DNA from 2 places in the Shewanella alkalitolerans genome. Region 2 is predicted to be linked to the other one. Evidence: riboswitches for the same ligand, from Rfam matches in the RefSeq annotation. Region 2 holds a riboswitch; the other holds the start of a gene.
What was found. Region 2 has a riboswitch for thiamine pyrophosphate ahead of K0J45_RS08775 (TonB-dependent receptor). Riboswitches for the same ligand answer to the same signal wherever they lie in the genome.

Region 1: it holds a riboswitch for thiamine pyrophosphate, as region 2 does, so the genes downstream of both, thiC (phosphomethylpyrimidine synthase ThiC) here and K0J45_RS08775 (TonB-dependent receptor) in region 2, are expected to answer to the same signal.

The regions. Positions count from the first base shown of each region.
Region 1 covers NZ_CP080422.1:2,386,198-2,401,756, forward strand. Annotated here, with positions in the region: gene K0J45_RS10695 (putative metalloprotease CJM1_0395 family protein) at 1-194, opposite strand, end outside; gene K0J45_RS10700 (hypothetical protein) at 627-896, opposite strand; gene thiH (2-iminoacetate synthase ThiH) at 999-2,117, opposite strand; gene K0J45_RS10710 (thiazole synthase) at 2,122-2,895, opposite strand; gene thiS (sulfur carrier protein ThiS) at 2,897-3,106, opposite strand; gene K0J45_RS10720 (HesA/MoeB/ThiF family protein) at 3,099-3,947, opposite strand; gene K0J45_RS10725 (bifunctional hydroxymethylpyrimidine kinase/phosphomethylpyrimidine kinase) at 3,934-5,685, opposite strand; gene thiC (phosphomethylpyrimidine synthase ThiC) at 5,688-7,724, opposite strand; TPP riboswitch at 7,902-8,000, opposite strand; gene K0J45_RS10735 (hypothetical protein) at 8,147-9,319, opposite strand; gene trhA (PAQR family membrane homeostasis protein TrhA) at 9,543-10,253, shown strand; gene K0J45_RS10745 (DTW domain-containing protein) at 10,227-10,778, opposite strand; gene K0J45_RS10750 (error-prone DNA polymerase) at 10,945-14,166, opposite strand; gene K0J45_RS10755 (Y-family DNA polymerase) at 14,166-15,559, opposite strand, start outside.
Region 2 covers NZ_CP080422.1:1,932,076-1,947,634, forward strand. Annotated here, with positions in the region: gene oleD (2-alkyl-3-oxoalkanoate reductase) at 1-299, shown strand, start outside; gene K0J45_RS08695 (globin domain-containing protein) at 330-752, opposite strand; gene bioA (adenosylmethionine--8-amino-7-oxononanoate transaminase) at 912-2,252, opposite strand; gene bioB (biotin synthase BioB) at 2,402-3,454, shown strand; gene K0J45_RS08710 (8-amino-7-oxononanoate synthase) at 3,477-4,625, shown strand; gene K0J45_RS08715 (methyltransferase domain-containing protein) at 4,811-5,641, shown strand; gene bioD (dethiobiotin synthase) at 5,657-6,370, shown strand; gene htpX (protease HtpX) at 6,687-7,550, shown strand; gene cctA (tetraheme c-type cytochrome CctA) at 7,889-8,239, shown strand; gene K0J45_RS08735 (curlin) at 8,655-9,185, shown strand; gene K0J45_RS08740 (LuxR C-terminal-related transcriptional regulator) at 9,524-10,150, shown strand; gene K0J45_RS08745 (curli production assembly/transport protein CsgE) at 10,147-10,419, shown strand; gene K0J45_RS08750 (hypothetical protein) at 10,917-11,468, shown strand; gene hinT (purine nucleoside phosphoramidase) at 11,728-12,078, shown strand; gene K0J45_RS08760 (PaaI family thioesterase) at 12,109-12,606, shown strand; gene K0J45_RS08765 (PaaI family thioesterase) at 12,603-13,067, shown strand; gene K0J45_RS08770 (YcfL family putative periplasmic lipoprotein) at 13,098-13,487, shown strand; TPP riboswitch at 13,616-13,736, shown strand; gene K0J45_RS08775 (TonB-dependent receptor) at 13,809-15,559, shown strand, end outside.

The DNA of each region.
Region 1 (15,559 bases), 450 kb from region 2:
CCCTCAATTGAACTGCCGCGACTAACGTCAACGCCGCCTTGTCCGCCTGCTGTACTCGGACTTTGTCCTTCATGACGACTTGTATCAGGCGCTAGACCGGGAGTTAAACCAAAGTCAGGTATTACGCCGCCTCCAGTGCCCGGTAGTGCAGGAGCGACATCGGCCCCGCCGCCATTGCCCATGCCTTTGCTCAAGCCACTGCTAAAACCAGAGCTCGCCGTTTGGTTGAGTAGGCCGCCGACTCCGAGCGGCCCGCTGGAGAGGCTATACCCCCCTTGAGTCGACGAACTGCTATTGAAGATAGGCTGGCTTATACTTGAGCCGCTTTGTGTTAACAGGCCAGAACTTAAGTGACCAGAGGTAAGTACACTGGTTGCACCCGAAGGCGTCGAAGAAACCGCCGTGTTGGCCTTTAGGCTGGCATGCGACGCTTGTTGAGTGACTGCTGGCGTTGAAGCGGAGCTTATGGAACTTGAAACAGCACTTACAGAACTTGAAGCTCTATTTGAAGAAGATAAAGAAGCTGTAGAGGATGAGGAAATTGAAGACGTTGAAGCAGAAGAAGACGGCAATGCGCTAAGGCGCATTGCCGTTAAGGGGGGCGTAGTCATGGCGCCGGCCATGGCCTACACCTTGATATCTATCACTGTACCTAGGGTCTCGTTAGCGGTCTCTAATACTTCAACCGCGGCTTCCCCTTGGTTTTTCGATTCTATCGCCGAGACCAGGGCCTCAGTTTTATCTGTGGCGTTGACCGGATTGGTCGTCTCTGTGCCGCCAGCTTCACTCACCTGAGGTTGGCTGGGTTTGGCGACATCCACAGTAGCCTGAGTCAGGCCAGACTGAGCGCTCTGCAAGCCGGCCAGACCGGAAGAAAAGCTCGATGGTATTTCCATAATTGATGGCCCTTTTTCATGAGTCACAGTTATGGCTAATTATTAATCAAAGGCCAAGCAAAGTACAGCATTACAGAGGGCTCGGCTAACATCTTGAATTGGTTAGCCTGCGCCTATCCAGCCAGCCTCCCAGTCTTTCCACACAGGGGTAAAGCCACGGCTTCGAAGGACACTGGCAACCTCGGCGGCGCTACGTTCATCGCTGATCTCAAACTGATCTAGCTGAGCGGCCGGATTGACATAGCCACCCGGTTCGGTGCGACTACCGGCGCTCATCTGGGTGATGCCGAGCCCTATCAGGTTATCTCTCAAACTAGGCGTCTCTCGGGTCGAGAGGCTGATCTCAAGCTGCTCGTTGAAGAGACGAAAGGCGCAGATAAGTTGTACTAAACCTTTGTCGGTCAACTGCACCTTGGGCGTGATACCGCCGACGCAGGGTCTGAGCCTAGGCAGGGATATGCTGTAACGACTGCGCCAGAAGCGGCGCTCGAGATAATCCAGGTGATAGCCCATCAAGAGCGCGTCCATGCGCCAATCATCGAGACCCAGTAACACACCTAGGCCTATCTTATCTACGCCCGCCTGGGCGATCCGCTCCGGCGATTCGAGACGATAGCCATAGTCCTGCTTATTGCCCCTCAGGTGATGTCTGCGATAGGTCTCAGGATCGTAGGTTTCCTGATAGAGCATCACGGCATCCAGCCCCTTCTCCACCAAAATCCCATAGTGTTCACGGCTCAGCGGCTGCACCTCCATGGCCACATGGCTAAATTCCGCCTTCACCAAGGGTAAGATATCGGCAAAGTAATCTATGCCGACCTTGGTTTCATGCTCGCCGGAGACCAACAAGATGGAATCAAATCCCTGAGGCTTGATCACCGCCATCTCCGCCGCCAGTTCATCATGGCTAAGCACCTTGCGCTTAAGCTTGTTGCTCATGGTGAAACCACAGTAGTCACACTCGTTGGCGCAGAGATTTGAGAGATAGAGCGGCAGATAGAGGCCGATGTTGTGACCAAATCGCTGCCGGGTTAAGGCGGCAGCACGTTGCGCCATCGGCTCTAGGTACTCCTCGGCGGCCGGCGACAGCAGGGCTAACAGATGATCCAAGTTGCCCTGCTCACCCTCGATCGCCGCTTCTACCTGGGCCGCCGTGGTGGAATAGAGCGCCATACGCAACTGCTCGCGAGAGAGTCCACTCAAGGTATCGAAGAAACTCATTGGGTTACTCCGATAAGAAGGCGGTGAGCGCCTGCTGGGGACTGGTGCCAATCGCCCTCTGGTGAACCTGGGCCAGGCCCGCCTCATAGGCCTTACGCCCAGTGGCGACTGCATCGGCAAAGCAGAGCGCCATCTTCACCGGATCGCGGCTGGCGGCAATTGCCGTGTTCACTAGTACGGCGCTCGCGCCCATCTCCATCGCCGCCATCGCCTGAGAGGGTGAGCCGATCCCGGCATCGACCACCACGGGCACCTTGGCCTGCTCTATGATGATCTTCAAAAATGCAGCCGTCTCCAGTCCGCGATTTGAGCCTATTGGGCTACCCAGAGGCATCACGGCCGCGCAGCCCACAGACTCAAGATTACGGCAGAGCACAGGATCGGCATGCACATAGGGCAATACGGTAAAGCCGCGCTCACACAGCACCTTGGCGGCGTTAAAGGTCTCGATGGGATCTGGCATCAAATACTTAGGATCGGGGTGGATCTCAAGTTTTACCCAGGAGGTACCCAGCACCTCACGAGCTAGCTCGGCGACGAAGATCGCCTCCTTGGCATTGCGCGCCCCCGAGGTGTTGGGCAGCAGCTTAACGCCGCTCTGACGTATGGGCGCCAGAATATCATCGAAACCCGCCTTAAGATCGAGCCGCTTCATCGCCAGTGTCACCAACTGTGAACCGCTGGCCGCCAAGGCCGCCAACATCTGATCGGCACTGGCAAACTTTCCCGTGCCGGTAAATAAGCGTGAAGAGAACCGATTATCGCCTATCGTTAACATATTAACCTCCTGCCACTACGCCAAAGAGTTCAATCACATCGCCCGCTTCACACAGGGTCAACGCCCACTGTGACTTGGGGACCACCTCGCCTGCCCGCACCAGCGCCACACTATCCAGGGCTATCTGCTGGCTCTCCAACATGGACTGCAGACTCGCGTTATCTGGCACCTGTATTATCTGACCATTCAAACTTAAGCTGATCTCACTCATCTATCTCTCCTAAGGCCGATGAACAGGTAGTCTCGTCATGTGTCGCATAAACCTCTTCATTCAATTCTTTAATTGCCGCACAGACCGAGCACTTGGGATCCCGGCGCAGCGTGAACTTTCGCATCTCGCCAGTTAATCCATCGAACCTATGCAGCAAGCCTAGACCCGGTAATCCCAAAAATAACTTTATCGCCAGCAGCGCCTGCATAGAGGCCATGGTGCCCACCATGGGCCCAAGTATGCCGATAGTGCTGCAGCTCTCGCTCACCCTTAGCTCTGCCGGAAACAGACAGTGATAACAGCCGCTGTCTGGAGATTTACTCAGATCGAACGCCATCAACTGACCGGCAAAGTGGGCCGCTGCCGCCACCACGTTAGGCGTGCTCAGCGCCACACAGGCGGCATTGATATGCTGGCGCGTGGCGAAGTTGTCGCTGCAATCGAGCACCAGATCCACACCTGAGAGCAGAGACTCGGCGTTATCGCCATCCAGACGGACAACCTTGGCCGATATCTGCACTTGTGCTGAGAGTGGGCTGTTTTGAGCCGAGCCTTTTTCTACCAGCCTGTCTCTGGCGAGTTCGACCTTATACTGGCCGCAATCGTCATGGGAAAACAGCAGCTGCCTGGGCAGGTTACTCAGCTCCACCTTGTCATCATCGATCAGAGTCATGCGGCCGATCCCCGCCGCGCTCAGATACTGGGCGCAGAGCTGACCCAAGCCGCCAAGCCCCACGATGGCAACACTTGCTTCCATCAGCCTTTGCTGGCCCAGTTCGCCGACCTCGGGCAACATGATCTGCCGTGAATACTGAATAAACGCACTATCATTGAGGGACATAGGCTTTCTCCCACATCCTGGCCAGCTGTTTATAGGCCTCGCCCGGCGAATCCGCCTGAGTTATCGCGCGCACCACGGCCACCGCCTCAACGTTTGTTGCTTTAACCTGCTCTAAACGCGAAGCATCTATACCGCCGATGGCCACTCTGGGGCAATCGGGCGTCCAAAGCGCGACCATACGAGCGAGCATACTCAACCCCTGAGGATTGGAAGGCATAGATTTCGTCGGTGTGGGGAAGATATGCCCCAGCGCCAGATAGGAAGGATTAAGCTGACTGGCCAGCGCCAACTCGAACACGCCATGACTGGAGACACCTAGGGCGATCCCCGCCTCGGCGATCCTATCGAGATCCGCCTCAAAAAGATCTTCCTGCCCCAGATGGATGCCAAAGGCGCCATGCTTTAACGCCAGCTGCCAGTGATCGTTGATAAACACCTGAGCATCGTATTTGCGCCCCAGCGCGATAGCCGCTTGGATCTGTGCATCTAACACGGCGGCACCTTGGCTCTCTTCTTGTTTGCACTTTCTTTGTTTGCTGTCTTCTCCTTTGCGACCTCTTTGGCCATCATCCTCAAGCTTGATCCTCAGCTGCGCCGTGCTTGCACCGGCGGCCAGTACCTGCTCTAAAGTATTCACATTATCCACCACGGGATACACCCCGATGGGACGTTTAAGCCTTGGAAAACTAAGCCCCGGGAAACTAGGCCTTGGAAAACTCAGCGTCGAGGGGCCATCTGAAGCGCGATCTGAAGAGCTAAACGAAGTGATGCCAGCCACCTCTGTGATACGGGGAAGCAATACCAGGCCAGAAGGCCAACCGCAGCGGGCTAAAGGCCCGGCGCCGGCGCCCAAGGCTTTGGCCGACACTATGCCTTGGCCTACATAGGTTTTAGCGAGCAAGATGGCGTCGTGGAGCACCAGGCCCTGGGCCAGAAAGCTGGCGATCGCCGAGGACAGGGTACAGCCGCTACCGTGATGATTGGGGTTATCGACCCGCTCGCCGCTCAGGCGAAAGCTAGTGTGCTGGTGCAGCGGCGAGGTATGCGCCACCGCATTACAGATAAAGAGATCTTCCGCCTTATCGCTATGCCAGAGCGCGCCCTTGTCACCGCCTGTGATCAGCAGATTACAGGCTAAGCGCCTTGAGAGTGCGCTTGCCTGAGCTAGCATCTCATTGTTTGTTTTCGCCTCTTCGCCCACTAACTTGCCAAACTCGCTGGCGTTTGGTGTCACAAGGGTAAGCAGCTTAGCGAAGGGACTGAAATCCAACCCGGCAAGGTGCTTGGGCTCAGTTTTGAGCTCAGTTTTGAGCTTAGTTTTGGGCTGAGCGGAGGCCTGAACAGCAGATTCGCCAGTCAAGGCATCGCCGCAGGACGCTACCATCACGGGATCCAGAATAATCGGGATAGGCTGGCCATCATCCGTTTTCAGTGGCGCCATATGGGTCGCCAGCCAATCGGCGACAAGGTTAATCTGACGCTGATTGGCAAGCAGCCCTATCTTGATCGCCCTTGGCGGCAGATCTGCCAGCAGGGTATCGAGCTGAGCGAGCAAGATACCCTTGCTCACAGGCTCGACACCGTTAACCGCCACCGAGTTTTGCGCGGTAACGCAGGTGATCACGCTGCAACCATGGCAGTCCAGATCCGCCATAGTCGCAAGATCTGCCTGAATGCCAGCACCGCCCCCGCTGTCTGAACCGGCAATGGTCCAGACGATAGGTTTTTTAGCGGACATGGCTACACCTCTTCTGCTTTTTCGAGAGCCGTAATTTCAAGAGCAGTACTTTCAAAAGTGGTACTTTCAAGAGAGGCGCTTTCAACGCCAGGGCTTTGCTTCACCGCGCTGTGATAGAGCTCGCTGCCACTTTGCTTAAACTGCGCCGACATCTGCGCCATCCCTTGCTGGATCTCTGCCTTTGGCGCGCTAGCAGTAACGTCAATCTGCTCAACCTCAATCTCCCTCACCTCAATCGCTTGGGCCGCGGCGTATTCGCGCACTTCTTGGGTGATCTTCATCGAGCAGAACTTGGGACCGCACATGGAGCAGAAATGGGCTACCTTGGCCGACTCCTGCGGAAGTGATTCGTCGTGATACGCCCTGGCGGTATCGGGATCCAGCCCCAGGTTGTATTGATCTTCCCAGCGGAACTCGAACCTCGCCTTAGACAAGGCGTTGTCGCGGATCTGCGCGCCAGGATGCCCCTTGGCTACATCGCCGGCATGGGCGGCAATCTTATAGGCGATCAGCCCCTGCTTAACATCTTCCTTGTTTGGCAGACCAAGATGCTCCTTGGGCGTCACGTAGCAGAGCATGGCGCAGCCATACCAGGCGATCATCGCCGCCCCTATGCCTGAGGTGAAGTGATCATAACCTGGAGCAATGTCGGTGGTCTGAGGGCCTAGGGTATAAAACGGCGCCTCGTCACACAGCTCGAGCTGCTTATCCATGTTCTCCTTGATAAGCTGCATCGGGATATGACCCGGCCCTTCGATGATGGTCTGCACGTCATACTGCCAGGCCTTCTTAACCAGCTCGCCTAAGGTTTCCAACTCGGCAAACTGCGCCTCGTCGTTAGCATCGGCGATGGAGCCTGGTCGCATGCCATCACCCAACGAGAGGGAGACATCGTAGGCGGCGCACAGCTGACAGATCTCATCGAAGTGTTCATAGAGGAAGTTTTCCTTGTGGTGAGAGAGGCACCACTTGGCCATGATGGAACCGCCACGAGAGACTATGCCTGTGAGGCGCTTGGCCGTCATGGGCACATAGCGCAGGAGCACACCGGCGTGAATGGTAAAATAATCCACCCCCTGCTCCGCCTGCTCGATCAGGGTATCTCTGAAGATCTCCCAGGTGAGATCTTCGGCGACGCCATTGACCTTCTCCAGCGCCTGATAGATGGGCACAGTCCCGATGGGCACTGGCGAGTTACGGATGATCCACTCGCGGGTCTCATGGATATAGCGACCGGTCGAAAGGTCCATCACGGTATCCGCGCCCCAACGGGTGGCCCACACCAGCTTCTCCACCTCCTCTTCGATAGAGGAGGTAACCGCCGAGTTACCTATGTTGGCGTTGACCTTCACCAGGAAATTACGGCCGATGATCATAGGTTCAGCCTCAGGGTGGTTGATGTTAAGCGGTAAGATTGCCCGGCCTGCCGCCAACTCCTGACGCACAAACTCTGGCGTGATCGGCTTACCTAGCTTGGCGCCGAAACTCTCACCCGGCGCGCGCTGATTTAGCACCTCGTCGGTCACTGTCTCGCGTGCCATGTTCTCACGCAGGGCCACATACTCCATCTCGGGGCTGATGATGCCGCGTCTGGCGTAGTGCATCTGAGTCACCACCTTGCCTTCAAGGGCGCGTCTTGGCTTGGGCAGCTGCTCAAACCTCAGATGATCTAGCCCCTCATCGGCCAGACGCTGCTGGGTAAAACCTGAGCTTACCTGCTCGAGTTCTTGGGTATCGCCGCGCTCGGCGATCCACTCGCTGCGCAGCTTAACAAGACCACGACGCACATCGATATCAGCCTCGGGATCTGAATAGGGCCCGGCGCAGTCATAGACTGTGATGGGGGGATTCTTCTCATAGACAGGCGCCTCAGCCGTGCCGCCAATCAGGGTGTCTGACTGAAAGATCTGCCGCATCGCGACCTTGAGATCTGGCCTGCTGCCGCTTAGGTAAAATTTTTGCGAATTAGGGTGTTGTAGGGGTTTGAGGTTATCGATAAAGGCCTGGGCCTCTGCTCGCATTTCACGACGTGTTGACATAAGCAATCTCACTATAGGGTTAGATGAAGTTGCTTGTCTGGAGAAGTTTGGCGTTGAGGGCATTGAGTCAGGCCAAATGGCCTGATTCAAAAATATGCTGGGTGTCACTGGGATTGCGCTCGCCAAATTTGCGGCGATTTTAATCCTATTGGCCGATAAAAAACGGCGGGACACTAAGGTCATATTATGCTTGTTTCCTTCGCAGGGACTAACCTGATCAGGTTCAACGGATCCCGAATAAACGGTCTCAGCCTAATGGCACTCCGACAAGAGGGGCTCAGTATAGACCTAAGAGATTGAGGGTGGCAAGCCCCTTTAAATGAATGCTGGCATCAAATTAACAGTGCATAACAACCAAGTAAAATCAAAAACTTGAACAACACATAAGGCGAAAAATATTATTTAAATGAAAATATATCACGCTAATTTTTATCTTTAACCTTCACGCCCATCATACTCAGATGCTTATCGAGAGAGTCTTTAATCGCCTGTTTCACCTTGTCGCCACCACACTTAAAGGGGAAGCCTAAGTTTTCCCCATGGGGGTTAATTGCTGTCGCCACACTCACGACCCGATAACAGGTATCCCCTATCTTGACGATGCGATTGGGATCCACCTTGCTGTCTAAGGTGATTGCCGTCTCATACTCGTTCTCCTTAGGCAAGGCTAACACCCTCATCTCGCCATCCATCTCGCTCATCGACTTTTTCTGGGTGGCCTTGTCGGCGGCGTGCTCGACTAGCTTGTCCAGCTGTGCCTGTCTGTATCTTGCCATATAATCGCCAGTTGCAGCGCTTACCGCTCCCGAGTCTGCTGCTCCCCTCTCCAGATTAAGACCTTTCGCAGCCTTGAAAGAGAATGCTTCATTCTTTTTCTGAGTGTCAGCGTGCACTTCGATTTTAGGCGCGATGTTAAACTCGGAGGGATCAACTGCTGGAACAACGGAGGGCTCAACACTTGCTTGGGTAACATTAGGCTGGAAACGAGTAACTTGAGTCGCTGACGCCTCCTTCTCTGGACTCGGCTTAATCGGAGCGGCACTTTGCTGAGCGAAAATCGGCGCCGGATTGTCCTCTGTCACTTCAGCCCTTTGATTAAGCGTATCTTGCTTTGGCGCGTTTACTGGTACCTCAGCAGGGCGAGATTTGGCCTTCATGGCGTCAAACTCTGCCTGAGTCAGCATATAGGCGCTGATGGCCTTCTTGTCTTGCTTAATTGATTCCTGAGCCAGATATGGCCCCTTAAACTGCCAACTCAAGAAAGCCAGCAATGCAAGATGTGCCAGCAAGACGACCAAGAAGAGTGACAGATCTTTCCAGCCAATCCTTGCAGCTATAGCGATAGAAAGTGGGCCTTCAAAAGGTGCGTTAGGAACAAGTTCCTTAAGCGAAAGTTCCTCAAGCGAAAGCTCCTTAACCAAAAGCTCCTCTGCATGAGCGCCTTGGTCGGCTTGCTTACCCGCTAATGGCTCACTTGCTAGATGGCAGAAGACTAACTGCTCGATATCAATATCAGCATTAAGGTTTAGGTTTAGATTAAGATTGAGGTCAAGCCAGGAAGATTGGCTATCCTTAGGGTGCACTCGCAATAGCAACTCATCCTTTCCTTAGGAAACTTAGCATTTTAGAGAAGAAGAGATGCTATTAGTTCAATCAAGGATAGATAGTGGACAGTCTGAAATTTAAAAAGCAATAAATTCAATCACTAACATGACAAAATCCGAATTAGGCGTACACATGTACGCTTAACTGTTTCTTTTGCACCAGCATGCTGTTAGACTCACCATTAACGAGGTCTAACCAGTTTTAGAGAGTCTAATGCCACCACAGTCCCTGCCGCCACAAACCATACAGCCCCAAGAGATCGGCCTGAATAGTCAGCCCAGCTTTGCTGCTACGGCCGCTCCCTATAGCCGCGCAGAAGAGCTGGCAAACGCCCTCAGCCATGGCCTGGGTGTGATTGCAGGTATTCTGGCGCTAGCGTTTTCACTGCATAAGGGATGGGACAGGCTCACCGATCTTCAACTGGGCGGATTGGCACTCTATTGTTTGAGCATCATACTCCTGTTTCTCTGCTCAACGCTCTATCACAGCGTCTCGGCACCTAAGTTAAAGCATAAACTCAAGATAGCCGATCACTGCGCCATCTATCTGTTGATCGCCGGCACCTACACGCCGCTGATGCAGATCCTGCTCGACAGTGTCGAGGCCGATGCCATTCTCATCGCCATCTGGAGTCTGGCCCTAGGCGGGATCCTGTTTAAGACACTGTTTATTCACCGCTTCAAGATCTTTAGCCTAGTGCTTTATCTGGTGATGGGCTGGTTGTGTGTCATAGTGATGAAGCAGCTGCTTGCAGCCATGACGCTACTGGGCTTTCAGCTACTGCTGGCGGGCGGGATCTTCTACAGCACCGGGGTGATCTTCTATGTGGGTAAACGCATTCCCTATAATCACGCCATCTGGCATCTGTTTGTGCTCGCCGGCGCCCTCAGCCACTTCCTATGCGTCTACCTGACGGTGATCTAACATAAAGAGATCAAACGCCTCATCAAGCTGCTGTGCCTCCTGGCTCATCCCTAAACTGTGCATCAGGCTAATGATGCACTCTATGGTGCACAGACCTTGAGATAACTGATTCCGCCTTAGGCGATAGCGTGACGGTTCGCTTTCCTGCAGCGTCAACCTCTTCGCCGCTTGCAGATAGGGGCTCTGACGCATCATCTTTCTAGCCTCCTGCCAGGTGGCATCGAGAATGATCACCTGACGCATGCCCTGCTCTTCATCTATTTTGGCTAGGAGTTGCTCGGGCGTGCTAACCTGATTCACGCTCGAGCCCATTCTCGAACCTGAGTCGGTTTCGTCTGTGTCGCGCTCCTTTGGAAAGAGCAGCAGAGCTTCACCCGATTCACAGGCCTGCTTCAACGCCTCATCGGGCGCGATCCGTGACCAGGGCACACGGCGACACAGCTCAGGAAATGCAGCTAACGCCAGCTGGCCAGTGTTGCTGGGACGATCGTACTCCCGCTCGTGCGTTAACAAGACAAACTTCACCCTTTCTCTCCCGGTCATTTTGCTGGTATTTGGAGCCTAAACTCACGCCTATCGTTGAACCAAAGGCGATGAGTATACCTCAAAGGGCTAGAACGAGGACAATGACAGGAACAACCCGAGTAAGCCTGTTGTGGCTCGCCAGGATGGCATCATTAACACGCGACCACTAACGAAAGTCCCGCGAGCTCGATTCAAAATTATTCACCAAAGCCGATAGATCGTCCAGCCTGCCCGCGATGATATGTGATACGCCAGACTGAGTCTCTAGCATCCCAGTTACCTTTAAAATTTTTGATGTTAAAAATGGCTGACGCTGCGCCCTGGCTGTGGCACTCCAGACGATCACATTGATGTTGCCCGTCTCATCTTCTAAGGTCACGAAGGTAACCCCAGAGGCGGTACCGGGACGCTGACGCCCCACCACCACGCCCGCCACATGCACAAGCTGCCCATGACGACAATCGGCTAACTCACTGGCGCGGCGACAGCCCACAAATGGCGCCAGCCCTCTAAGCTGAGCCATCACATGGCGCCCCAGGCTGAGCCCCAGATGGCGATAGTCGCTCTGCATGGCAGCCATCTCACTTGGGGGCGCCAACACCACATCACTGGCGACAGCAGGCAAGTCATCGAACAGCGGAAGGCTCGGCTGATAGGCACTGAGTTGCCAGCGCGCCTGATACCTATGCCCGGCCAGCGTCAACAGGGCATCGGCGCTGGCCAGCAAGGTCAGACAGCCCTGAGATAAACCTAGCTCATAGAGCTGCTCGGCCCGGGTAAAGCCGCCTTCGGGGCGCGCCGCGACAAGGGTCTTGATCTCCTCCAGCCTGAGTCCCTTCACTTGCCTAAAGCCCAGGCGTATCGCAGGCTGCTCAGCCTCCTGCAGGGGCACCAGGCTATTATCCCATTCACTGTAATTGACACATACCGGCAGTACCATAACATCGTGGCGCTGCACATCCTGAATAAGCTGCGACGGGCTATAGAAGCCCATGGGTTGGCTGTTAAGCAAGGCGCAGCAGAAGGCCGCCGGATAATGATGTTTAAGATAGGCCGACACATAGGCCAGCAGGGCAAAGCTGGCCGAATGCGACTCGGGAAAGCCATACTCGCCAAAGCCTTTGATCTGCCTGTAGATCTGCTCGGCGAATGTTTGGCTGTACCCCCGCGCCGCCATCCCCTGAAGCAGTTTAGCCTCAAACTTTTCAAGCTCACCGGTACGCTTCCAGCTCGCCATCGCCCGGCGCAGCTGATCTGCCTCGCCGCCACTGAACCCTGCAGCCACCATGGCCAGCTGGATCACCTGTTCCTGAAAGATAGGGACCCCCATGGTACGAGACAGCACGGACTCGACCGCCGGGCTGGGATATTCCACCGCCTCCAGGCCATCACGTCGCCTCAGATAGGGATGTACCATGTCCCCCTGAATTGGCCCGGGCCTGACGATGGCGATCTGCACCACCAGATCGTAATAACAGGCTGGCTTAAGCCTTGGCAGCATGGCGCTCTGTGCCCGGGACTCGACCTGAAACACCCCTATGCTGTCGCCCGCCTGCAACATGCCATAGACCTCGGCTTCCTCCCATGCCACATCGGCCATGGAAAAGGCTTTCTCAGGGCGACTCAGCAAGGCGAAAGTCTTACGGATCGCCGTCAGCATCCCCAGGGCCAGGATATCCACCTTTAACAGCCCCAGGCTCTCTAAGTCATCCTTATCCCACTGGATCACGGTGCGATCCGCCATGGCCGCATTTTCAATGGGCACCAGCTCAGACAAGGGCCCTGCCGAGATGATAAAGCCTCCCACGTGCTGAGACAGATGGCGGGGAAAACCGATCAGCGTCTGCACCAAGGGCTGCAACATGCGCCCGCGGCCAGCCTCCGGCAGCATGGCGGCAAGCTGAGTCGTCCAGTGATGTTTGGGATCCCGGCGATCGATATTCTTTATCATTAGGGCTACCTGCTCGGCATCTATCCCCAGCGCCTTACCTACATCGCCCATGGCACTCTTGAATCGATAGCAGATCACCGCCGCGGCCAGCGCCGTACGCTCACGGCCATATTTGCGATAGATGTACTGGATCACCTCCTCGCGCCGCTCATGCTCGAAGTCCACGTCGATATCCGGCGGCTCGTTACGCTCCTTGGAGATGAAACGTTCAAACAACATGTTGATCTTGGTGGGGTCCACCTCTGTGATCCCCAGGCAATAACAGACCACAGAGTTAGCCGCCGAGCCCCTTCCCTGATAGAGGATCTGCTGAGACTTGGCGAAACAGACGATGTCATAGATGGTCAGAAAGAAATACTCATAGGCCATCGCCGCGATCAGCTCTAGCTCCTTCTCATACTGCGCCTTCACCCTATCGGGCACCCCATCGGGAAAGCGGCGTTTGGCGCCTTCACGCACCGCCTGCGCCAGATAGTCACTGGCCAGCATGCCGGCGGGCACCACCTCGGCTGGGTACTCATACTTGAGCTCATCCAGAGAGAAGTGGCAGCGACGGGCCAGGGCCAGACCGTTATCGATCCACTCCTGAGGATAACGTTTATGCTGCGCCGCAATCGGCTTGAGGCTGGCCTCGGCGTTGATGGAGCATAGCGCCGCGCCGCTGTCGAGATCCCGCCCATGTGCGATACAGGTTAAAATATCCAGCAGCGGCTGACGCTCCGCCTCGTGCATGCGCACGCCGCCAGCCGCCACGCAGGGAATGTTCTGAGCCTGACTCAGCCATTGCCACTGCTGCAGATTAAGCGCCTCTCCCGGTAGCAAGAGCCGCTCCATCAGCAGATGCAGACGATCCGGAAAGGCTAAAACCAGCCGTGAGGCGATGCTCACTATGTGCTCACGATAACGGGACAACAGATTAGGCCTATCACTCTGTGCAGCATGGTTCCCTGCCGTATCACTCTCTGCCGTATCGTTTACGGCCAAGCCACTCCTTGCATCATCACTCCTTGCCTCGCCACTCCTTGCTTCGCCAGCCTGCCTGAACTGCGCCAGCGTGGGCGGGTGCCATAGCAGCAGGCTCTCCTGCTGAGCCAAGATGGCCTCCAGGCTCACTCGGTACTCACCCTTGCCCTGGCTTCGCCTGGCGTTGGTGATCAGGGCGCTGATCTCACCATAGGCCAAACGGCAAGGCGCCAGCAGCACGAACAGCCCCTCATCGAGATGAAACTCGGCGCCCAGGATCAGCTTAAGATCGCAGCGCTTGGCCGCCTCATGGGCCTTGACCACACCGGCAAAGGAGCATTCGTCGGTCAGCGCCAATGCCTGATAGCCAAGGCGCTTAGCCTGCTCCACCAGCTCGTGAGGATGGGAAGCCCCGCGCAAGAAGCTGTAGTTCGAGAGGACGTGCAATTCGGCGTACTGTAATTCGCTGTACATTAGCCAAACCATCCCTGTAGGAATAACCCCTCAGGCGAGCGAAATACCCAGCAGAGCCCCCCCTGATGCATACGGGCAAGGTAATAATCCCGCGGCGAGGCCGCCGACCAGGGACTGTGCAGCCGCTCCGGCCCCTTAAGCAGGCTCACCGACTCCGGCGCCAACGGTTCGGGCTGGCGCAGTAACCAATTAGGGCGGATGCGGCCATCGCACAGGCCATGAAACAGATCTGCAAATAAGGTTGCCTCCTCGCTCAGCGCCCGAGTCTTGCCCTGATAGCTTGCCCTCGGCTCGGCGCACCGATCATACGCTTGGCGCTCAAGCGCTTGGCTTTCAAACTTTTGGCTGGAAGCACCTCGAGTAGAAACGCTTTGACTAGAAATACTTTGACAAGAAGTGTTTTGACGGGAAGCGCTTTGAGAAACGGCTTGATTCGATCGCTTACCCCCCAAAGCGCCCGAGCGGCTTTGAGAGGCTCGGCTCTGAGAAAGCGAGCGGCTCTGCCAGCTCAGCTCCGGCAGATGGTGACTGCAGTGCTCAAGTCCCTTGACCTTATCCGCACCTAGACGCGCCTCAAGCAGTGAGAGCAGGCGCATGCTGGCATCACTCTTACCCTCGCCCTGCCACCAATTGGATGTCTGCACCGATAGCGGCACTAGGGTATCGGCCTGAATCGCCAGGCTGATCACCGGCGCCGCCAGGGTGAGACTCTCTAGCTGCACACGGCAGAGTTTAAGTAAGGCATCTGCCCTATGCTCGGCGAAGGGATAACGGATCTCGCAGCGCAGTGGCACCAGACTCAAGTCGCGAAACACTAAGGTTAATGACAGCGCCAGCACCGCCTGCTGGCGCTGCACCAGATAGGCCGATAGTGTTCCTAGCATGCGCCCGAGGGGAAAGGCCAAGCCTTCGAGATGACTCACCTCATAGAGCAATTCAAGCTTGTGACGATAAGACTCTGGCATCTGGTAAAACTCGTGTACCTGAGGCAGCAGCCCCTTGAGCTGAGCCAGCAGGGTTAAGACACTCTCGCCAAAGCGCTCACCAAGCTCCTTGAGTGGCAAGGCGAGCAGCGCCTGCACCTGAGTAAGCCCCATGTTCTCGCAAGACTGCAGCACATGCCCAGGCAGTGGCAAGACAGAGAGCGGCAGAGGCGCGACCTGCTTGAGAGCGATCAGAGGTAAACTAACCAGAGATGCCCCCGCTTGCTCATCTATCGATTGCGCTTTGGTTTCTTCTCCTTGGCCTTTCTCTCCTAGGGCTTTCTCTTCTTGGTTTTTCTCTTCTTGATTTTTCTCTTCTAGGGCAGCTTCTCTCACTTCTCGATTAGCGAGATATGTGGATGCTGTGGCACCAATTTCCGACTCTAGGCTCTCTGGCTTAAAGTTCCCTC
Region 2 (15,559 bases):
AGCCGATCACCATGGCGGCCATGCTCAACAAGATCTTGGCCTGTGCCGAGCTGCCCAAGGTCGAGCAGCGGGTACCCGCCAGCGTCGCCTATCTGGCCGGGGCCCTGTTAGAAGGGGTCTACGGCCTGCTGGGCAAACGTGAGGAGCCCATCATGACACGCTTCGTGGCCAGACAGCTCTCTACCAGTCACTATTTCGACATCTCTGCGGCCAAGTGCGACCTTAACTATCGCCCCTTGGTATCGATCGATGAGGGGATGGTGCAGTTAAGCGACTGGCTGAAGCGGGAAAAAGTATAAGATTAAGATAGGCGAGATACGGCAGCCTGATCAGGATGCTGCCTCCTGCATGGCGGCAATCATCACCTTGGCAATCTCATCGTAATAGCATGACCAGGCCTGCTCGATAGCCGGGCTGGATGCGTCTCGCAGGCAATCCTGAATCGACAGCAACAAGGCGGCGCGCACCACCTCAAATTGGCTAATATTGACGCCATAATCCAGATGCTTTCGTCCCAGCTCCTCTAGCTTAGGCTTGACCTCATTAAACTGATGCACCTTGGCGACGGCCGTGGTGATGAGCTCGTTGAAATGATACTCGAATACCGGCCGCTCGCTCTGGAACATGGGACGGATCAAGGGCGCCATGGCGAACAGGCAATCGTAGAAGTGCGAAGCGAAGTTACTGTTTTGCCGATTGATCTCGGCAAAGGATTTTTGAATAAGCTGTTTTTGCTCGTCGGTGAGAGGCATAGCTTTCCCGGTTTTCTGAGTTGAGCCTGTCGAGTGCGATTCGCTGGAGCGCCAATCAGCGCGCTGAGACTTAAGCGAATCAGTGCGCCTTGGCTAACTATAGCTCAGCGGGAGTTCAAGGGCGCAATCTTGCGCCCGCAATAAAGAATAGGAGCTGGATTATCCGTGGCTGATAAAGCCCGCCTCATCGCCGCTCGATGCTTTCGCCTCCGCCCCCGCGATGGCGGCGACCTCGAGCATCGCCTGGGTTAGGCGGCTAAGCTGCGGCGCGCTAATGGTGTAAGGTGGCATGATATAGATATAGCTCGAGAAGGGGCGCACCCAGACGCCGCGATCCACAAAGGCCTGTTGCAATGCTGCGGTATTTACGCTGCGGGTCATCTCAATCACGCCAACGGCGCCCAAACAGCGCACCGCTTTTACTCCCTCGATTGAACTGGCCGGCGCTAACTCCTGTTTCATCTGCTGCTCGATGGCGGCTACCTGCTCGGGCCACTGGTGTTGATTGATCAGATCCAGACTGGCGCTGGCGGCGGCGCAGGCCAGCGGGTTACCCATGAAGGTGGGGCCATGCATGAATACGCCGGAGGGGGAGTCGCTGATCCCTAAGGCCACCTCGTCGCTGCACAGGGTGGCAGCCAGCGAGATATAACCGCCGGTGAGAGCCTTACCCAGGCATAGAATATCCGCCTCAATACCTGCATGCTGGTAGGCAAACAGCTTGCCGGTGCGGCCAAAGCCTGTGGCTATCTCATCTAAGATCAACAACACCTCGTAGCGATCGCACAGCGCACGCAGCCCTTTCAGATAGTCGGCGCTGTAGAAATGCATGGCGCCGGCGCCCTGCATGATAGGCTCTATGATAACCGCCGCTATCGATTGGTGATGGGCTTCAAGCAGCGACGCCATCGCCTCGAGATCGTCTGCGATCAGGGTTTCGCCGAAGGGGGTCTTGGGGGCGGGGGCAAACAGCTGCTGAGTCACCGCCTCGCCAAACATGGTGTGCATGCCGCCTTCTGGGTCACACACACTCATCGCCGCAAAAGTATCGCCATGGTAGCCATGCTTTACCGTGAGTATCCGCTGCTTGCTTGGCGCGCCGCGTCCCTGCCAATATTGCAGCGCCATCTTCATCGCCACCTCGACGGCAATCGAGCCCGAATCGGCCAGAAACACCTTGGTAAGATTCTCGCTGGTCATGGCAAGCAGCTTCTTGCTCACCGCGATGGCGCTGGGATGGGTGATGCCGCCAAACATCACATGGCTGAGGGTCGATAACTGTTTCTGCATCGCCTCCAGAATATAGGGGTGGCCGTAACCGTGTACACAGGCCCACCAGGAACTGGTGCCATCGATTAGGCGTCTGCCATCTTCCAAGATCAACTCGCACCCCTCGGCCGACACCACTCCATAGGCAGGAAGGGCCTGGGTCATGGAGGTGTAGGGGTGCCAGATGTGTTGTTGGTCGAATTGGTGGTCGATCTGGGTCGTCGCAGACATAAAAAATCCTGATTATTTTTTAACCGCTAGTAAACCGGTTTAACTGGTTGGCGTTGACAGATTAAGGCCTAAGGGTATGCTAAGCAAGATAAATGTCGCCGGAAATCAAGCATTCCGGCTCAAAATAGCAACTTGAAGGTTGGTAATCAATGTCCGAATTAGCCTTACGTCACGATTGGCAACGTGATGAAATTGAAGCACTTTTTGCGCTACCTATGAATGACCTACTGTTTAAGGCCCATAGCATTCATCGCCAGCATTTCGACCCTAACGAGGTGCAGATCTCACGCCTTCTGTCGATCAAGACTGGCGCCTGCCCAGAGGATTGCAAGTACTGTCCTCAGAGTGCCCGCTACGATACCGGCCTTGAGAAAGAGCGACTGATCGAGATTGAGAAGGTGCTGACCGAGGCCCGCGCCGCCAAGGCCGCCGGGGCGTCACGCTTCTGCATGGGCGCCGCCTGGCGTAATCCCCATGAGCGCGATATGCCCTATCTGAAGGATATGGTCAGCGAAGTGAAAGCCATGGGCATGGAGACCTGCATGACCCTGGGAATGCTCAGCGAATCCCAGGCAAAAGATCTGGCTGACGCAGGACTGGATTACTACAACCACAACCTGGATACCTCGCCAGAATACTATGGCGATATCATCACCACACGTACCTATCAGGACAGGCTCAACACTCTGGATAACGTGCGCGCCGCCGGCATGAAGGTGTGCTCGGGCGGTATCGTCGGCATGGGTGAGCAGGCGAGCGATCGTGCCGGGCTGCTGCAGCAGCTGGCCAACATGGCCAAGCATCCCGAGTCTGTGCCCATCAATATGTTGGTGAAGGTTGCCGGTACCCCATTTGAAAACTTAGACGATCTGGATCCGCTAGAATTTGTGCGTACCATAGCCGTGGCGCGTATCGTGATGCCATTGTCACGGGTCCGCCTGTCGGCAGGGCGCGAGAAGATGACGGATGAGCTACAGGCCATGTGTTTCTTTGCCGGCGCCAACTCTATCTTTTACGGCTGTAAATTGTTGACCACGAGTAATCCGGAAGAGAATGAAGATATGACGCTGTTTAAGCGCCTTGGGCTTCATCCCGAGCAGGGCAAGGCGGGCACGGTCGAAGAGGACAAAGCGGTATTTGCCAAGGCGCAGGCCGTTAAAGATAAGGCCTCTCAGCCTTTCTACGATGCGGCGGCGCTCTAAGTTGCTCAGTAATTAAATCCATATGACTCGGCTCCAGCAGAAAATCGATGACCAGATGCAGCGCGCGGAACAAAGCGGGCTGCTCAGGCATCGTCAGCAACTGACTCAGTCGGTTGGCGGTGCTAACCGTTTAGTGCATCAGGGAAGCATTAAGCATAACTTTGCCAGCAATGATTATCTGGGCCTGAGTCAATCGCCTGAGCTTATCGAGGCGTTAGGTGAGGGGGCGAGATTATACGGCGTCGGCAGCGGCGCCTCGCCCCTGGTCACAGGTTATAGCGATGCCCATGCGGCGCTCGAGCAGGCACTGTGCGAGGCTACCGGCCATGAGGCGGCCTTGCTCTTTAGCAGCGGCTTTAGCGCCAATTCAGCCTTGATGAAAACGCTGCTGGACAAGGAGAGTGTGGTGGTGGCCGATAAGCTGATCCACGCCTCCCTGATCGACGGCCTGCTGGAAAGCGGCGCCCAGTTAAAACGCTTTGCCCATAACGATTTTGGTGCGGCCAAGCGACTGGTGGAAAAGCATCAGCCGCTAGCGGTGGTGACAGAGAGCGTCTTCAGCATGGATGGCGATCTGGCGCCCATAGATGAGCTCTACGAGCTTGCACAGGCAAATGATGCCTGGTTGATCGTCGATGATGCCCATGGCTTCGGCGTCCTGCCAATGGGCGGGCACAACAAGGTCGATGCCAGCTGCTGTGATATTCAAATCGTTACCTTCGGTAAGGCCCTTGGCTGTCAAGGCGCGGCGATTTTAGGCTCAAATACTTGTATCGATTTTCTGGTGGCCCATGCCAGGGACTATATCTATTCCACCGCCCTGTCGCCAGCCAGTGCCCATGTGGCTCTCAAGGCGGTGAAGTTGATTAAAAGCGGTGAGCGCAGAGACAAGCTGGCACAGGTGATCCTGGCATTTCAACAGGCTGCCAAGGCGAGGGGGCTTACGCTGCTTGGCAGTCAGACCCCGATACAGCCGCTGGTGGTGGGGGATATCGATAAGCTTGCCAAGGTCGATCGTGAACTAAAGGCCAAGGGTTTCTGGGTGGGAGCGATTCGGCCACCGACCGTGCCTCAGGGCAGCGCCAGGCTCAGGATCACCTTAAATGTGAATCATACCCAGGCAGAGCTCGAAGCCCTGGCCGATCAGTTGCAGCAAGCCTTGCAAGATTAAGTGGTACAGGCTTAGAAAGTGATTTATTTTTCCAGAGGAAGTCTGATTCTGTGTGTAGTGAATTAGCCAAAGATGTGCCCACTGATATGTCGAGCAAGATGCCAAGCCTAATACCCAGTTCATTGCCAAGCCTAATTCCCAGTTCAGTGTCAAGCGAAGTGCAGAGTGGGCAGGGTAAAGACTGTATGAAAGAGGCGATTGGTGCAGACAAAATAGCGCGCCAGTTCTCCCAGGCGGCTAAGCACTATCAGGAGCATGACAAGGTGCAGCGTCTCAGCGCGCAGAGGCTGAGGGCCAAAGTGGCGCCCGTCGGACACCTGTTAGATATCGGTTGTGGTCCAGGTACAGATTTTTCTGCGGCGCCAGGTCTTAATGAGGTGCTGGGGCTGGATATTGCCCCCGGCATGCTATCGCAAATGCGCGCAAGTTTTCCTAGCTACAAGGCGCTGTGCGGCGATGCCCAGGCGTTGCCCCTTGTCGATGCCAGCATAGACACCCTCTACTCAAACCTAGCGCTACAGTGGTGCAGCGATATCAAGACGGCCATAGGTGAGCTTGCCAGGGTGCTTAAGCCCGGCGGTCAATGCCACCTCGCCATCGTCGTCGATGGCAGTCTTTCTGAACTCGACGCGCTCGGGCTAAGGGTTAATGCCTTCGAGCAAGCCCAGACGCTGCTTGATGGCTTTAGTGATTCCCATTGGCAAATTGAGCACCAATCGGTAGAACCGCTGCGGGTGCATTTCGACGATCTTAAGACGCTGCTCTATTCCATCAAGGGGGTTGGCGCCTCTGCCGCCATGGGCAGCGATGTCTCTCAAGGCTCAGATGGCAATCAAGACTCAGATGAAACTCTGGGCTCAAATGGAACAGAGGGCTCAGTGAGTAAGCCGCTACCTAGGCTTCGTGGGCGTCAGGATTGGTTGGCCCTCTGTGAGCGCGCCGAGGCTCAGCGGCAGCCAGAGGGACTTCCTTTGACCTATCAAATCTTATTTATTCATGCGAGCCGCAGAGGCTAGTTAAGGAAAGGGTTCATGCGTTATTTCATCGCCGGCACAGATACCGACAGCGGTAAGACCCTGGTGGCTTCCTCTCTTCTGTATCTGGCGAGCAAGCAGGGTAGCACCTTAGGGGTAAAACCCATCGCCTCGGGTTGCGAGCCGACCTCAGAGGGGCTGAGAAACAGCGACGCCCTCGCATTGATGGCTCAGTCCAATGTGAAGCTTGCCTATGAAAGAGTGAACCCCTTTGCTTTTAAGCCTGCCATCGCGCCGCATATCGCCGCCAAGCAGGTAGGCGTGATTCTTAATGCCGATCTGGTCACGGCTCAACTTGAGACATTGCCATTCGATGAGGTGGATTTTGCCTTGGTAGAGGGGGCGGGAGGCTGGCGTCTGCCGCTTAACCATGCGCTTCGCGTTCAGGGTAAGCTCAATCCACAGGCCTTTCTGTCCACCGTGGCAATCGATCTGCAGCTGCCGGTGATCTTGGTGGTCGGGGTTAAGCTGGGTTGCCTCAACCACGCGCTGCTGACTCAAGAGGCGATTCAGGCCGATGGGGTAAAGATAGCTGGCTGGGTGGCAAACTGCGTCGATCCAGAGATGCAGGTGACAGACGAAAACCTCTCGGCGCTTACTGCCTTGATGGACGCCCCATGTCTCGGGGTCATCCCACATCTTACTGAATGTTCTAGCCAAAACGCGGCGCAATACTTAGATCTTACCAAGCTGGTACCAGCTCAAGGTTAGCCAACTCTCGCATCAATAGCGCCTGTTGAATGAGAGCCTTTGATTAACAAAACGCCACTCTCTGATTGCTGGAGTAATTATTAATAAAGATTAACGGCTTATCCCGCCAAAGCCGATAAATTTAAGATTGGCTTAATATAGGGCTTCTAGACTCCACGCCAAGGTCTACACTTTTTGGCGTGGCTGCGCACTCAATCGTACCCACCAAAAATATTTTTACGTTCAACCCTTGAACTCTGACTTATCGGACATATTATGTCGTTAAGAGAGGCTGATGACACATAGGGTGTCTCATACAGGGCTTATAGGAGCTTACATGAAGCGTATTTTCTTATTGATCGCGACAAACATGGCAATCTTGCTAGTCGCTTCAATTGTGATGTCTATTTTAGGGGTTAACACCTCGACCATGGGCGGACTATTGGTCTTTGCTGCCATTTTCGGTTTCGGCGGCGCCTTTATCAGCTTAGCGATCTCTAAGTGGATGGCGAAGAAGACCATGGGCTGTGAAGTGATCACCACACCGCGCGACAACATGGAGCGTTGGTTGGTCGATACCGTTGCGCGTCAGGCTGAGCAGGCGGGCATCAAGATGCCTGAGGTGGCCATTTACCAGTCACCCGAGCTGAACGCCTTTGCCACAGGCCCCAGCAAGGACAACTCGCTGGTCGCCGTCAGTAGCGGACTGCTTTACGGCATGACGCAAGATGAGATCGAAGGCGTATTGGCCCACGAGGTGAGCCATGTGGCCAACGGTGACATGGTGACTCTGACCCTTATTCAAGGCGTGGTTAACACCTTCGTGATCTTTGCGGCCCGCGTGGTGGCTAGCATAATCAATAACTTCGTTGCCAGCAACGACGAAGAGGGCGAAGGCCTGGGCATGTTTGCCTACATGGCAGTGGTCTTCGTGTTGGATATGCTGTTTGGTATCCTGGCGTCTATGATAGTGGCTTACTTCTCACGTGTTCGTGAGTTCAAGGCTGATGCCGGCGGTGCTCAGTTGGCAGGCAAGCATAAGATGATTGCGGCGCTCGACAGATTGCGTCAAGGCCCAGAAACCGGTGCCATGCCGGCACAGATGGCTGCCTTCGGTATCAATGGTAAGAAGTCGATGGCCGAACTGATGATGAGCCATCCACCACTTGAAAAGCGTATCGAAGCACTGCGCGCACAATAATCGATAGTCGATTGATAAAACGGGAGCCTAGGCTCCCGTTTTTTGTATCTTTTCTTTGCAAATACGATTTTTGTTTTTCTGGGTGGCAATGATAAATGCTCATTTGCATAGCAGTAGTGTGATGCAGATCATGTTTATCTGTGAGTATGAGGCTTGCGGCATAGATATTTGATTAAGTGCACATTTTTAAGCAGTTGCTATTGTTAGTATGCCCGCAAGAGAAATTTGCCTATTTGCAAAACCTTAGCTATTTTAAGCTAAGTTGTGCAATTAGGAATAAGGCACGATGGGATATAACAACTACACCCACATCGCCAAACATAAGAGAGGAAATTATCGTGAGCAATAAAATTCTAAGTGCGTTATTTGGTGCTGGTTTGGCGGCGCTAGCCTTGTCTCCAGCGGCAATGGCTGAGCCTCAAGAACTTGCAGAGATGCATGCTGAGATGGAAGGCTGTGAAGCGTGTCACGCCAATGGTGAACCATCTGCCGATGGTGCTCACGAATTTGAGCAGTGCCAAAGCTGTCACGGTACGCTAGCCGAGATGGACGCAGTGCATAAGCCACACGACGGTAATCTGATGTGCGCCGACTGTCACGCGCCACACGATTCAAACGTGGGCGATCGCCCAGCCTGTGATAGCTGCCACGACGATGGCCGTACCGCAGACTCTGTATTGAAGAAATAAGATTTTCATTACAGGATAATCGACAAACACCGGCAGCTTGCCGGTGTTTTTGTATCTGCCATCGGCAACTTTATCTCTGTTCTATTACTCGTGACTGGAATATTAGCCAGATCTGCGAGTTCAACTCTCCATTTATCATTAATCGATTCCATTAGCCCATGCCAACGGTGCACAGTTTCTGCCAAAAGGCGGGTGGCTGATAAGCCTTCACTAGCCTGCGGGCTTTATCACCGCCCTCATCTCTAGATCCAATTTTGTTCGATTTTCCATTAGTAGAAAAGTATTAGTCTTGTGTCCTGAATAGATACTTTGTCTAGCGGGACTTCATACTCTTTGTGGACGTAAGTCCTTCGTCTTAGATAGATAATCTTGGCCATAAAAACAGATAGGTGCGCCATGGATGGAAACAAAATTGATGCAAGCAGTCTTTAAGGCCGGGCATTTTGCCTGGCGCCGGGCAATCAGCCGATTGTTCTTGTTAGCGATGCTTTTTGCTGGCTTGCCTGTGTGGGCAGATGATCTCAGTAGTCTTGATGAGTTGGCTCAGGGGGATAATGCTAGCATCATGCAGCTTGGGGATGCGCTGCAGGCCGACATCACCCAAAGTGGCGAGGCGAACCGCGCCTTGTTTACCCAATCTGGGGTGGCCAACAGCGCCGAGCTGCTGCAACAAGGGATCGGCAATCAGGCGTATCTGCTGCAGCAAGGGGAGGCGATAGAGGCCAGCCTGTTGCAGGTGGGGGTCAACAACAGCCTGATCGCCAGTCAACTTGGGACAAACCTGTCTCTGGTAGCTGAGCAGCGGGGCAGCGATAACCAGGCCTATGTGCAACAGAGCGGTTATGACAATGAGGTCAGCATCTATCAAAATGGTTCGGGTCATGGGGTGATTGTGACCCAGTGGGGGAATGCACAGCGGGCAAGTGTGACTCAGGGGTATCGTTAGGGAAGGTGCCAACAAGTCGTCACAAAGCCCCGCAGGACGAGGCTTACAGCGGTATTTGCTGCGTTACAGTTCTTGCGAAAGACTAGGGCCACTCGCTGCAAACTGTGCCTTGCATCTATCCACTTTAAGCACACGCAGAGCAAGCACGGGACTTATTCGCACCTTCCTTAGCAGTAAGACGGTGAAAGATAAGGTGAAGGGATCTCACCTCAAACAGATATTCTGGTAGGGCTTGATAAAATTGGCGCAATTAAGATGTTATTTTTAATTCTATAGTTGTTATTATATGTGTCGGTTTAATGGAATACGCTTATAACTAGCGACATGGAGTGAGCAGGATGTTCAAAGTGATAAATTGGGTAGTGGTATCGCGATCGCAACTGTTGATTGATCTGTTGGAGACGCGTTGGCCCCAGGAGTTTCTGGTTAAACTGGCTAAGGTCACCCCCGAGAGTGTTGAAGTGACTATGAGTGAAGGGAATTACTCTTTGGTCGTTATCGATCTCGCCACCATAGATGTGCAGCGTGCCTACCAGGTACAAAAGCAGATCGAGAAGCGCCACAGCGCCCGCGTGGTATTCTTGCACTACCCGAAACAGATAGATGCAAGATTCTTAATTTCCCCCATTACCGCCGCCGTCTTTTATGGCGATGCTTCCCTTGAGCAAATAGGCAAGGCCTTAGCCAATGTGCTACGCGGCCAGACGGTGATCCCCCATGCTTTGCTGTCGGCTTCTGCGGATCAGGAGCAGCTTGACGGCGCCGATAACCTGACGATTCGCGAGCGAGAGGTGCTGCAGGCATTACTCTCGGGTAGCACCAACGTGGATATCGCCAATCAGTTGTTTGTCAGCGAGAGCACCATCAAGACGCATCTCTATCGTGTGTTTAGAAAGATTGGTGTCTCAAGTCGTGGACAGGCGATTGCCTGGGCACAGACTCATCTGCATGAGGTTCAGCAGTGAAATACCTGGGCCGCTTGCTCCTGTTAGCGGCCTTTTCGGCTCCTGTTTATTGTCAGGGGGCCGATGTCGACGAGGGCAGTAAATTGGCAGCGCAGAGCACGAGTGACGCGCCGCCCAGGTTGGAGTCTGATCTCATCGATGGACTGATCCTCAACCGCGCGATGACTCGCGTCGGACACAGGTTTTACCGTGAATTTGTCGCCGCCTATCGAGATATAGGTGGCATGACGGAGCACGGTGGATTCCCATTCATATCTTATGTCGGATAGCTATCCTGTTTAGCTTACATGCCAGTAAAGCGTAGTTTCGGGGTGTTAAAGTTAATCAATGCCAGAGCTGCTTGAGTCGAAACTGAGTTATACCTCGAAATTGGCTGTGAGTCGCTATGGCATCGGCCATCAAAAGTGTCATGTATATTGATTGGCTATGGTAGTAAGGATGGTGCGTATAATTTAGCCGTTCAGTCCAGTGCTACATAAATAGTGGATAGAAGTGCATCTTGATGCAATGGGGTGAGCAAAAGTTAATCAGAGTTTAATTGGCTTCGCATTTAAGACTTATTTCTGAAATGTTGTGCGTACGACATTTTGACTGTGCTCTCCCCTTGTTGTTAAAAACTTATCATTTCATGGTTATTTTGACTAATCATATATATTTTAATCAAATATGGGATATTTTTGCCTCTGGCTATTTAGAGGAAGCACATTTTTGTGTAGAATTCGTCAAGTTTTTGACTTGCTGAATAGGTACGATGAAGAAGTTAGCATTGTTAGTAGTGTTAGCGCCGCTTTATGCACATGGAATGGCGCCTTTTGGGCTTGATTGGGGGGAGGATGTCAGCCAGTATGGCGAGGTCAAACGCCAGGGAGATGAACTCAGGGTGGAAACCCATGTATTACCTAAGTCTTTGTCTCTAGCCAAGGATTATGTGCTCTATGCCGACAAGCAACATGGGCTGTTAAAAGTCATCATGACAAGCAGAAATTATGGCTTGTATGATGATGACTATAAAGAAGATTTTAATTTTATTAAGCAATCGCTAGTCGATACCGGCTATCAAACAACAGAGTTCATTGGCAGTGAGATGAGCTCCTATAAATGTGTGTTGCAGGGGAGCTGCTTCGGCAAGCGCTGGTATGGCTTTACCGACGATGGCACCAATGTGGCGCTAGAGCAGGTGGCCAAGACCCGCCACGATGCCTATCTAAAGCTGACTTTCAAGGCGCCCAAATTACTGCAGATCGAAGCGGAGCGCGAGGATCTCAAGCAGCTCAAGCAGCAAGATCAATTGAACAGCGATAGATTAGCATTCGATTAAATAGTCGCTAACATCGATGGGGTGAGCGCCCGTGTTCAGCGCAGTGCTGCCAATCACGCTTCCTACTTTCATTGCGCCCACTTTTCATAGTGCCCACTAGTCATAGGGCCCACTTGGTTATTCAGGTGGGCTCTTTCATTCTCTAAGCTAAAAAATCATCACTCGCTGATTGAGTTAACTCCTTTATTTATATGATGGATCACAAACAGCTTATTTGTGAGTATACTGACAGGATTAACGACATATCGAGGATAGTGCAATGGCCGAAGAGACCATTTTCAGTAGAATAATTAGACGCGAAATTCCCGCCGACATCCTGTACCAAGATGAACTGGTCACCGCCTTTCGTGACATTCAGCCCAAGGCGCCAACTCATATTCTGATCATCCCCAATCACCTGATCCCGACTGTTAACGATGTCAAGGCATCGGATGAGAAGGCCCTGGGTCGTATGATGACGGTAGCGGCCAAGCTGGCCGATGAAGCCGGCATCGCAGAGGATGGGTATCGTCTCATCATGAACTGCAACAAGCATGGCGGTCAGGAAGTCTTCCATATCCATATGCACCTGTTAGGCGGTGATTTCCTGGGGCCGCTAGTGTCGCGTTAATCCCAGACTATTCTTGGACTGTGTAGAGTAATGAAGACAAACCCTGATTTTTTCCCGCTGACAGACTTGGCGACCCGCTTCGTCGGTCAGCTAGTGCAGTGTCGCCGACTTGGGCTCAGTGTGCTCGAAGCCAGCGAGCAGCATGTGCTGATCGAGCTGCCCTATAGCAGTGAGCTTATCGGTTATCCAGACACAGGCGTGATACATGGCGGGGTGATCACCACCCTGATGGACACCGCCTGCGGCACAGCCGTGGTCTGCAACATCTTCGATAAGTACAAGTCGCTGGAGTTGTCGCCGACGCTGGATCTGCGGGTCGACTACATGAAACCCGCCGAGCCCAACAAGAGCGTCTATGGGTTCGCCGAGTGTTACAAGCTCTCCTCGAGCGTGGCCTTTACCCGCGCCATCGCCTATCAGGATTCTATCGACGATCCTATCGCCCATGCGGTGGGTTCTTTCATGCGTATCAGCCCTGAGATGGTGGGCGACGCCTTCAGACAGGCTCTGATGGGAGAGGGAAAATGACCATGGTCACACCAGAAGCCAATCAGGCATTAAACGTTAAAGATATCGTTAAGAAGGCGACAGAACTCAACGATTTCGGTCACCTGTTGGCGCATGTTCCTTATGCTAAGTTTATTGGCATGCAGGTGGCGCGCTTCGGCGACGAGCTGGTGTTTCAGCTACCGAAGAAAGATGAAAATATCGGTAACCCAACCCTGCCGGCCATTCATGGCGGGGTGATAGCGGGATTTATGGAGATGTCGGCGATCGTGCAGCTGATGGTGTTTATGCAGACCACCAAGGTGCCAAAAATCGTCGATTTCTCTATCGATTACTTAAGGGCGGGCCATCACAGAGATAGCTTCGCCGAGTGTAAGATCACCCGTCAGGGGCGCCGCGTGGCGAACGTAAACATCAACTGTTGGCAAACCAACCGAAAGGCCTTGATTGCTACCGCCCGCGCCCATTTTCTGATTGAATAGATGTTAAGGTGTCGCATAAGGAGAATAGTGATGAACAAAGGATTAGTGTTAGGCTGCTTGTTGCTGGGACTGAGCGCCTGTGCGCCCCATACCGGCGGCATCATGACCAGCTCCACCGGTGAGGTGCGGGTAGATAATGGCTCCTTCCACTCAGACGTGGATGTCAGCGCGGTGACCACCCAAGCCGAGGCGGGTTTCCTGCGGGCGCGCGGCACTATCATCAGTAAGTCACCAAAGGATCAGCGCCTGCAATATAAGTTCACCTGGTATGATGTCAATGGCGCGACGGTAGAGGATGAGGGGGTGAGTTGGAAGTCCCTTAAGCTGCACGGCAAGCAGCAGATGCAGGTGACGGCGCTGTCCCCAAATGCCACCGCGGTGCGTTGTGAACTCTATGTGCGCGAGGCCATTTCCAATTAAAAATTGCTTTCAGGAATGAGTCGAGCGAATGATTTGATGAAAACGTCAGCAATGCTGGCGTTTTTTTATGGATCACGCGCAAATATTGCGTTAAATATGTCAACTCTTTGTATGAGTCATGTATAATCGGCCTCGCCAAGGGGTGTTAACGCCAAGCCATAGCTTAGCGATTGACTGAGATGTCCGCAGGACGAACCCTTAGAACCTGATCCGGCTAATACCGGCGTAGGAATGGGCCACATCACTAGATTTTACACAATCTGTCTGTGCATTCTTTCTCGCTTTCTTAAGTGCCGGATCTCAATATTGATTTGAGGTCCTATGTTTACATTAAAATCTTATTCACCCATCGCCCTTGCCGTTGCGGCGGCGTTAACTCATACCAGCCTGATGGCGAGCGATACGCCGCCAGCCAACGACGAGATGGAAGTGATAGTCGTCACCTCCGATTTTCGCCAGTCTAGCCTAGACAAGATGCCCTCTAGCATCAGCGTCATAGATCAACAGCAGATCGAGGACGAGGGCGCCCAGCACTTTGAAGACGTACTCAACGGCATTGCCAATTTCAACTGGTCTGGCGGCAGCTCGCGGGCGAAATATTTCCAGATCCGCGGTGTGGGCGAGCAGGAGGAGTATCAGGGTGCACCTAACTCTTCGGTTGGCTACATCATAGACGACATCGACATGTCGGGCCTTGGGATGATCTCCAGCATGTATGACCTGCAGCAGGTCGAGGTGCTTCGCGGGCCACAGGGCACGCGCTATGGTGCCAATGCCTTAGCCGGTCTCATCTACCTTAAGAGTAACGATCCTACCTCGGTATTCGAGCATGGCGCCGAGCTGCAACTGGGTGACGATAACCTGCGCACCTATAGCGGCTTCAGCTCTGGCCCATTGAGTGATTCGGGCAAGCTCTTGTACCGCGTATCGCTGCAGCAACATGAACAGAACGGCTATCGCGACAACCTTTACCTGGGCCGAGATGATACCAACGGCAGAGATGAATTTACCGGCCGCATCAAGCTGCGTTGGTATGCCACAGACGATCTGGTGGCCGATCTCAGCCTGATGCACGCCGACTTTAACAACGGCTACGATGCCTGGACATTGGACAACAATGGTTTCGATACCCTCACAGATGAGCCGGGTGTCGACAAGCAGCGCACCACGGGTGGCTCGCTTAAGTTGACTTACTCAGGCGCCGACAGCTTCGAGCTGGTCTCACTAAGCTCAGTGGCCCAGAGTGATACTCATCACGGCTACGACGGTGACTGGGCGAACCCAGAGTTTTGGGCGGCCCGCAGCTGCGAGGGTGAGCCTTGTCAATACGACTACACCTGGAACAAGCTGGGTGACAGAACCACGCTGTCTCAGGAGTTTCGTCTGAGCTCCACCGAGGCGGGGCGTATCTTCGATGGCAGCACCGATTGGTTGGTGGGTGTCTATGGTCTGAGACTCACAGAAGACAACGACACACTCGAAGTCTATAACGGCTGGGAAGACAGACTGCTGGCCGAATATGAAGCGACTAACTTGGCAGTTTTCGCGCAGTTAGACAGCGACTTAGGCAATGGCTACGCGTTGTCAGTGGGTGCCCGTCTGGAGCGCCGCGAGAGCGATTACAGCGACTCGGACAAGGATGCCTTCGATCCCTCTGAGAACATGTGGGGCGGTCATATTGCCCTGAGCAAGACCCTGAGTCCAGGCCAACAGGCCTATGCCCGTATCGCCCGTGGCTATAAGGCGGGTGGCTTTAACATGTCACTGCCAGTTTCCCTTAGCGATAAGAAGGAGTTCCAGGCCGAGACTCTGTACAACTATGAGCTGGGCCTCAAGTCAGAGTGGCTAGATGGCGACGCGACCACACACTTCTCGCTGTTTTACATGGACAGACGCGATCAACAGGTCTCAGCCTCACAGCAAAACCCTGACGAGCCACAGAAGTTCATCCTCTACGTCGAAAATGCCGGTAGCTCACACAACTATGGCGCCGAGCTGGAAGCCAACTGGTATGCCACTGATAACCTTAAGTTATACGGCACGCTAGGCTGGCTAGAGACCGCCTACGGCGA